Regions from separate parts of the Eisenbergiella massiliensis genome, predicted to be linked through region 1. Evidence: riboswitches for the same ligand, from Rfam matches in the RefSeq annotation. Region 1 holds a riboswitch; the other holds the start of a gene.
What was found. Region 1 has a riboswitch for thiamine pyrophosphate ahead of thiC (phosphomethylpyrimidine synthase ThiC). Riboswitches for the same ligand answer to the same signal wherever they lie in the genome.
Positions count from the first base shown of each region.

Region 2: it holds a riboswitch for thiamine pyrophosphate, as region 1 does, so the genes downstream of both, DXC51_RS06145 (energy-coupled thiamine transporter ThiT) here and thiC (phosphomethylpyrimidine synthase ThiC) in region 1, are expected to answer to the same signal.

Region 1 is NZ_QVLV01000015.1:2,402-6,129, forward strand. It holds gene thiM (hydroxyethylthiazole kinase) at 1-635, opposite strand, end outside; gene thiC (phosphomethylpyrimidine synthase ThiC) at 670-1,977, opposite strand; TPP riboswitch at 2,153-2,260, opposite strand; gene DXC51_RS18990 (L-rhamnose isomerase) at 2,452-3,708, opposite strand.
Region 2 is NZ_QVLV01000003.1:219,769-223,496, forward strand. It holds gene DXC51_RS06140 (CdaR family transcriptional regulator) at 143-1,270, opposite strand; TPP riboswitch at 1,506-1,609, shown strand; gene DXC51_RS06145 (energy-coupled thiamine transporter ThiT) at 1,760-2,320, shown strand; gene DXC51_RS06150 (aldose 1-epimerase family protein) at 2,558-3,439, opposite strand; gene DXC51_RS06155 (energy-coupling factor transporter transmembrane component T family protein) at 3,511-3,728, opposite strand, start outside.

The DNA of each region.
Region 1 (3,728 bases):
GCGGTCAGGTATGCTGTCATCATGGCGGACAGCATACAGCCGGTGCCGGTCACCTTACTCATCAGGGGATGGCCGTTGCGGATGACATAGGAAAAATCACCGTCTGTTACAATATCGATCGCTCCGGTAATTGCCACTATGGCTCCTGTATCCTCTGCGAAGCGGCCGGCAAAAAGGATCGTGCTTTCCAGGTTCGCATCCGTTACTGCATCCATGCCGTCAGCATCCACGCCTCTGGCGCCTCCCATTCCCAGCGCAAGGGTTTTGATTTCGGAAATGTTCCCGCGGATGGCTGTAAAATGTACTTCCTTAAGCAGTCTCCGGGCAGTTTCCGTGCGCAGCCGGCTGGCTCCCGCGCCCACCGGGTCAAGCAGCACAGGATGGCCGCAGGCATTGGCTTTTTTACCGGCAGCCAGCATGGAGGGAATCGTATTGCGGTTCAGTGTTCCGATATTGATGTTAAGGCCGCCGCAGACAGCGGTAATTTCCTCCGCTTCCTCCAAATCATCGGCCATAATCGGCGAACCGCCGCAGGCCAGCAGGATGTTGGCGCAGTCGTTTACGGTGACATAATTTGTAATATTGTGAATTAAAGGCATCTGCCCTCTTACTTTTTCCAGTTGCTCTTTCAGCATTTTTTCACCCTCGTTTTCCATAGATTTAGTTGCGCTACTCTTCATAGATGGACACGATTTCTCCATCCAGAATGCGGTTCATATTTTTTACGGCGCAGAAGTTCCCGCACATGCTGCAGGTATCCTCTTTTTCCGGCCGGGAGGATTCCCTGTAGCTTCTGGCCTTCTCCGGGTCCATGGCAAGAGAGAACATCCGCTCCCAATCCAGCTTCTTTCTGGCAAGGCTCATCTGATTGTCCCAGTCCATGGCCCCGGGTACGCCCTTGGCGATATCGGCCGCATGGGCTGCGATTCTGGCGGCAATGATGCCTTCCCTCACATCCTCCACATCAGGCAGGCGCAGATGCTCCGCTGGCGTTACGTAGCAGAGGAAGGAGGCTCCCGCCGCCGCTGCCGCCGCCCCGCCGATGGCCGCCGTAATATGATCATAGCCAGGGGCCACGTCCGTTACTATGGGGCCGAGCACGTAAAAGGGTGCACCGTGGCAGAGGGTTTTCTGGATTTCCATATTGGCTGCGATCTGGTTAAGCGGCATGTGCCCGGGTCCCTCAATCATGATCTGTACGTCTTTTTCCCAGGCTCTTTTTGTAAGCTCCCCAAGGGTAATCAGTTCTTCTATCTGGGACGCGTCGGTAGCGTCGGCAAGGCATCCTGGACGGCAGGCATCCCCCAGGCTGAGGGTAACGTCATATTCCCGGCAGATATCCAGAATCTCGTCATAGTGCTCATAAAAAGGATTTTCTTCTCCTGTCATTTCCATCCACGCAAAAATAATGGAACCGCCTCTGGAAACGATATTGGTCAAACGCTTATTCTTCTTAAACTTATGGGCGGTTTCTTTGTTGATCCCGCAGTGGATAGTCATAAAATCCACACCGTCCCGGGCGTGCATTCTCACAATATCAATCCATTCCCCCGAAGTGATCTGCTTCAGGGGCTTATGATAATAAACCACCGCATCATAAATCGGCACAGTTCCAATCATGGCGGGGCAGTTATGCGTCAGGTAACGTCTGAACTTCCTCGTGTCGCCAAAGGAGCTTAGATCCATAATGGCTTCCGCTCCCATTTCCACTGCCTTTCGCACCTTCTCATATTCCATTTCCAAATCCGTCATGTCTCTGGATGTGCCCAGGTTCACATTGATTTTGGTTTTCAGCATGGAGCCAAGACCGTTTGGCACAATCGACTTATGCTCTTTGTTGCAGGGGATGATAATCCTGCCCTCCGCCATAAGCCTGCACAGCTCCTTCCCGGAAATATGCTCCTTTTCCGCCACCGCTATCATCTGTTCCGTGAGAAAACCTTTTCTCGCGGCTTCCATCTGTGTTGCATAATTCATACTGTTTCCTCCTGACCGTTTGCTTCCTTCACAGTTTTTCTCTTTCTTTTCAGGGCCTGTGCGGCAGTGCGAATGCAGGAAACAGGAATTGCGGCAAAAGAAAATGCGGCTTTTGGCGGACGCTCACTAAAAAAACGGAGCATACCAGGATCGGTATACTCCGCTTTCATATCATGTAAGCTGTGCAACTTCTTCCTACGTTGGCATTACCCAAATCAGGTTTAAGGGTCGAAGTTGGATTACTTCCTCTCAGCCTGCTCCACAAGCTCCCCTGAAAAATATGTACTTTTTCCCGCCGGGCTTAACCGGCCTTTACGTGGAAATCATATCATGCCTGTCCTATTTTGTCAAATTTTATGGCCTGCCGGTTTTTCCGGCCTTTTTTCTGATTCCCCGTCAATCTGTAACAGTCCGGACGGGCCAGAATGACCGGCAATTACAATTTTGTCCTGACGTTTTCCGGTGTTATTGCAACTACGCTCTTTTGGAAAGAACCTCTTCTTCATATTTCATTACTTCCCTGAACCAATCTCCCTTGACAGGAACATTGTTCTTCTCACAGAAGTAATCCCACACATCACCGAAGGGATAGGTTTTCATTTCTTCCTGCATTGCCATCAGTTCTGTAAACTGGTTGGTATCCTGCAGCTCCTTAAAACGCTTGTTGGGAGAAACCAGGGCGTAAAGAAGGGCCTTCTGCATATTTCTCATACCAACGGTCCACGCGGAAATACGGTTGATGCTGGCATCAAAGAAATCAAGGGCAAGAAGCACGCGGTCAATGGCGTCGTTTCTTACGATTTCCTTTGCAATTTCTCTTGTTTCATCATCAAAAAGAACTACATGGTCGCTGTCCCAGCGTACCGGCCTTGTTACATGAAGCGCAATCTTGTCATTGAACAGGAGCATGGAGGAAATTTTATCGGATACCATCTCTGTGGGATGATAATGTCCGTTGTCCATAAGGCTGATAATGCCGTTGTTTGCCGCATAATTGACGGTAAATTCACTGGATCCCACAGTGTAGGATTCCAGGCCGATGCCGAATACCTTGGATTCCAGGCACACAAGAACCTTGGATTTATCGTAAGGGATGGAAAGGATCTGATCCAGGGAATCTTTGAATCTAGCCCTGGGCCCCAGCCTGTCGGCGGGAATGTCTTTATAGCCGTCCGGAATCCAGATGTTCATTGCGCAGGGGATTCCCAGCTCTTCTGCAAAATACTGGGAAATGCGGATGCAGGCTTTTCCATGCTCAATCCAGAAATTACGAACTTCATCGATCGGGCTGGAAAGGGTCAGGCCGTCCACTACCTTGCTGTGGGAGAAGAAGGTGGGGTTGAAATCAAGGCCGATTCCTTTTTCCTTCGCAAAATCAACCCATTTTTTGAAATGCTTCGGCTCGATTTTGTCTCTGTCCGCAAATTCACCGTCTTCAAAAATAGCATAGCTTGCATGCAGGTTCAGTTTATGCTTTCCGGGCACGAGGCTGAATACCTTATCAATATCTGCCATCAGTTCTTCCGGTGTCCTTGCCTTTCCGGGATAGTTTCCGGTAGTCTGGATTCCTCCGGTAAGAGGTCCCTTCTGATCAAAGCCGGTAACATCGTCGCCCTGCCAGCAGTGCATGGAAATCGCAATGTTTTCCAGGGTTTCCACCGCCTTGTCGGTGTCCACGCCAATTGCCGCATAAATTTCCTTTGCGGATTCATATCTTTCTTTTACGTTCATAATTATCTCCTTTCCGTCCC
Region 2 (3,728 bases), on a different contig from region 1:
CCGCTTTTTTGTATGTCTTAATTATAGCTTTGTCATTTTCTTTTCTCTCGTCCCCCTTCACCAAAGATTTCATTTGTTTTTTGTGTCAGCAACACAAAAAAATGGAGTAAAGAAAATCACTCGTTCTTTACTCCATCTTTCACTATTTTCTTAATAAGTAATAATAAAAACATTCCATAAATTCTCTGTCTGAATTTTTTGAAAGGGGATTCATATTCAGGATTTCCCTGATTTTATCCAGCCTGTACACCAATGTATTCTTATGCACATGCAGCCAGTCACTGGCTTTATTTAAATTATACTCATTCTCAATCAAAGCGCCTATTGTCTCCAAATAGTTATCAATAAACTTCTGTCCCAGTTTCTGTCTCAGCATAAGAAAAATCGTATGAAATTCAGTCATTGATGCCATTGACTCCAAATATTTTACAATATAATCATAAAAATAAAAACTTCCTGATTTTCTTATATTCTTCTGCATCCACAGACAATACAGATAAGCCTGTCGGTAATACATAATATCATTTTGCAGCGGCCCTATATATATGCTGGACCTAATATCTGCATTTCTTATATATTGCAGGAATGACGCCAAATACTCTGCAATCATATACTTATAATCCTGCATAATATATCCGATTGGGCAGTCAATAGACTTAAAAATTACCAGAAAACCTTCTCTTGTTATATCTACAAAATCCTGTCTTGAAAAGAATTTGTTATCCTCCAACAGCATCCTCAGTTTTTCGCCACTTACCGCACTATCCTTACATTCTATCAAGATGGGAACACGTACCATCTCTTCTTCCAGATTCAATGCAATGATATATTTTGTCAAATCCTCTCTAACAAAATCATCACTGTACAGGATAAGATGTACCAGCTGTTCCTTTAAATTATATTTTCGCAGGCTTTCAAACTTGTAGGACTCGTACTCAAGCATCAATTCAACAGACATTTTTACAATCTTGGCAACCGGCATAATCTCACGTGGATCTCCGGAGAGACCAACCACTCCCTCTTTTCTTTTGTTTACATGAACCACCATATTAACGCCGCATTTTACACCCTTGTCCAAATCTTCTTTTGTAACGACCCTGCTGTCCTCGTCCCCTTTCATAAGCTGAAATGCCACCTCATGAAATGTACCAACCCTTTCTTTCAACCTGCTCGCTATGATAATCCCATCCTCGTCCATAATATTGATATTATATTCGGTAAACTGTGATAATTTATCAATTAATCGTTCTGCAAACAACCTGTCAATCATCTTTTATATCCCTGCCATTCATTATTTACTACTTTTCTATAGTATAATTACTTTACATCGTTCTGGCTAGTGATAATTTTTAACATTAGGTTACTTTATTTCTTATATTTTATTATGCCAACCATTTTTTCTGTAATTATATGTCTTTTCATCCATTTTTAAGTTTCTGTACTTTTCCAAATACACTCTTGACTTTTCTGCACTGCCAGTTTATAGTAAAAAAGAATTTAATACAGATGCACGCTAGGGGAGCCGATTGCTGAGACTGAAACCGATGGTTTCTGACCCTTACCACTTGACCCGGGTAATACCGGCGTAAGGAAGCACCTTTGTAAAAGCAAATAAAAAACTGCTTATACCTTCTACATTTGCCTTTACAAAGGAACGTCATATGATTGTAATTGTCCGCGATATAACTGTAATGGTCATTATCGCCGCCTACTTTCATTGTTTCCCCTCTTTGCGTACTAATACCAAGGAGGTTTTTTTATGAGTAAAAGTTCTATCACTGTAAAGCAGGTCGTTTATTCTGGCGTTGCCATTGCACTGGCAACCGTCATCGCCACCGTTATCAAGCTGCCCAGCCTTCCCAACGGCGGTTCCATCACTTTGTTTTCCATGTTAATCGTATGCCTGGTGGGCTATTGGTACGGCCCCAAGGTAGGCATTATCGCTGCGCTGGCTTACGGCGTACTGCAGTTTATTACCGGGCCTTACGTGGTTCATCCCGCCCAGGTGCTCCTGGACTTCCCGCTTGCCTTCGGCGCGCTCGGCCTTTCCGGCTTCTTCAGCAAATCCAAGCATGGGCTTCTGAAGGGTTATCTTGTAGGCGTGGCAGGACGTTTCCTGTTCCATGAAATTTCCGGATTTATTTTCTACACTACATACGTGGGAGATTTTGGAGGAAATATGGCTGCAATCTGGGCCTCTACCCTGTATAACCTGAGCTATATCCTTCCGGAAGCAATCCTTACGGTAATTCTGATTGCACTGCCGCCGGTTGAGAAGGTGATGGGCAGGCTGAAGGTTATGGCTACCAGCAGCAACTGAACTATATCGTTATATAGCCTTGTTTTGTATTGTAAAAAGTAACTTTGAGAATACTGAACAGCTGTACTAAAGAAAAACAGCAGGCAAAATCCGCCTGCTGCTTTTCTTTATCCATGATACTTATACCACAAAAAAACGGCCCTGCCAAAACCCAACAGGACCGTCACACTTCACACCTTATATATTTCGTTCTATTGCAAAACAAGCACAGTCACTGCTCCATCCATCAAAATCCATCTATAGAATCTCAACACTCCAACTGTTCCTGTACACCCCGCCGCTCTGCACACTCTTCAATCCCGGCTGTGTGGAAAGGTCTTCCACAATATCCTGTCTGGAAGGCAGGGAGGACCAGGGTTCAATGCAGACATAAGGAGCCTCCGAACGGGTGGCATGCCAGAAGCCCACATAATCCATATCCGGGTAGCTCACCGTCACGCGTCGCTCTCCCTTATCGGATTTAATGGAAACCGTTTTGGGCATATGGGTCAGTACAATCGCGTCATCATCAAAAAGACTGTGCTTCAGAGGAATTTTATTCCCATCAGTAAGGGGATAAGGCGTATCCTTGCCGTCTACAAAGCAGGTGGGTGAAATTCCGATTTTAACAGGGGTATCGTATTCCTTCTGTCCGCCGAATTCCAGATAGTAATCTTCAAAATTCAGTCCATCCTCCATGGGTACCAGGAATCCGGGGTGCCCGCCGATACCGAAATACATGGTTTTTCCGTCATGGTTCTCTACCTGGTAGGTGATGTTGAGCATATCCCCGTCCAACTCATAAATCACGCGGTATGTAAACTCATAAGGATAGCAGGCTCTTGTCTCTTCATTGGCATCCAGCCGGAAAACAATGCGCTCCCCGCTCTGTTCCTCCATCGCCAGCTCCGTCACATGGATAAAACCATGGATTGGCATATGATAGGTTACGCCATCCAGCGTATACTTTCCTTCTGTCATACGGGCGATATATGGAAAAAGATTAGGCGCTTTCTCGTCCCAGAATGCCGGATCCGCCTGCCACAAATACTCCCTTCCGTCTCTGATAATTGACTGGAGCTCTCCGCCCCTGCTGCTTATCTGTACTGTAAGTCTGTCGTTTGCAATCGTATAATTCATAATCCTTCCCCTTCCTGGTTTTTATTCTTTTCGCCGGCATCCGCCGATGCCGATGCACAGTTATCCGCCCATCACTGAAACGGATTGTAAAATCTGCTCCCATCATAAAATGTAAAAACCATAGCTGCAATTACAAAGCAGATAACAAAAACAAGCGTAAGATAATCATTGCGCTGCAGTTTTTTCCCCATATACCAGGTTCTCTTTTTGTTCTTTCCAAATCCGCGCAGCTCCATGGCATTGCTCACTACGTCAATTCTGTCCATGCTGGAAAAAATCAACGGGAAAA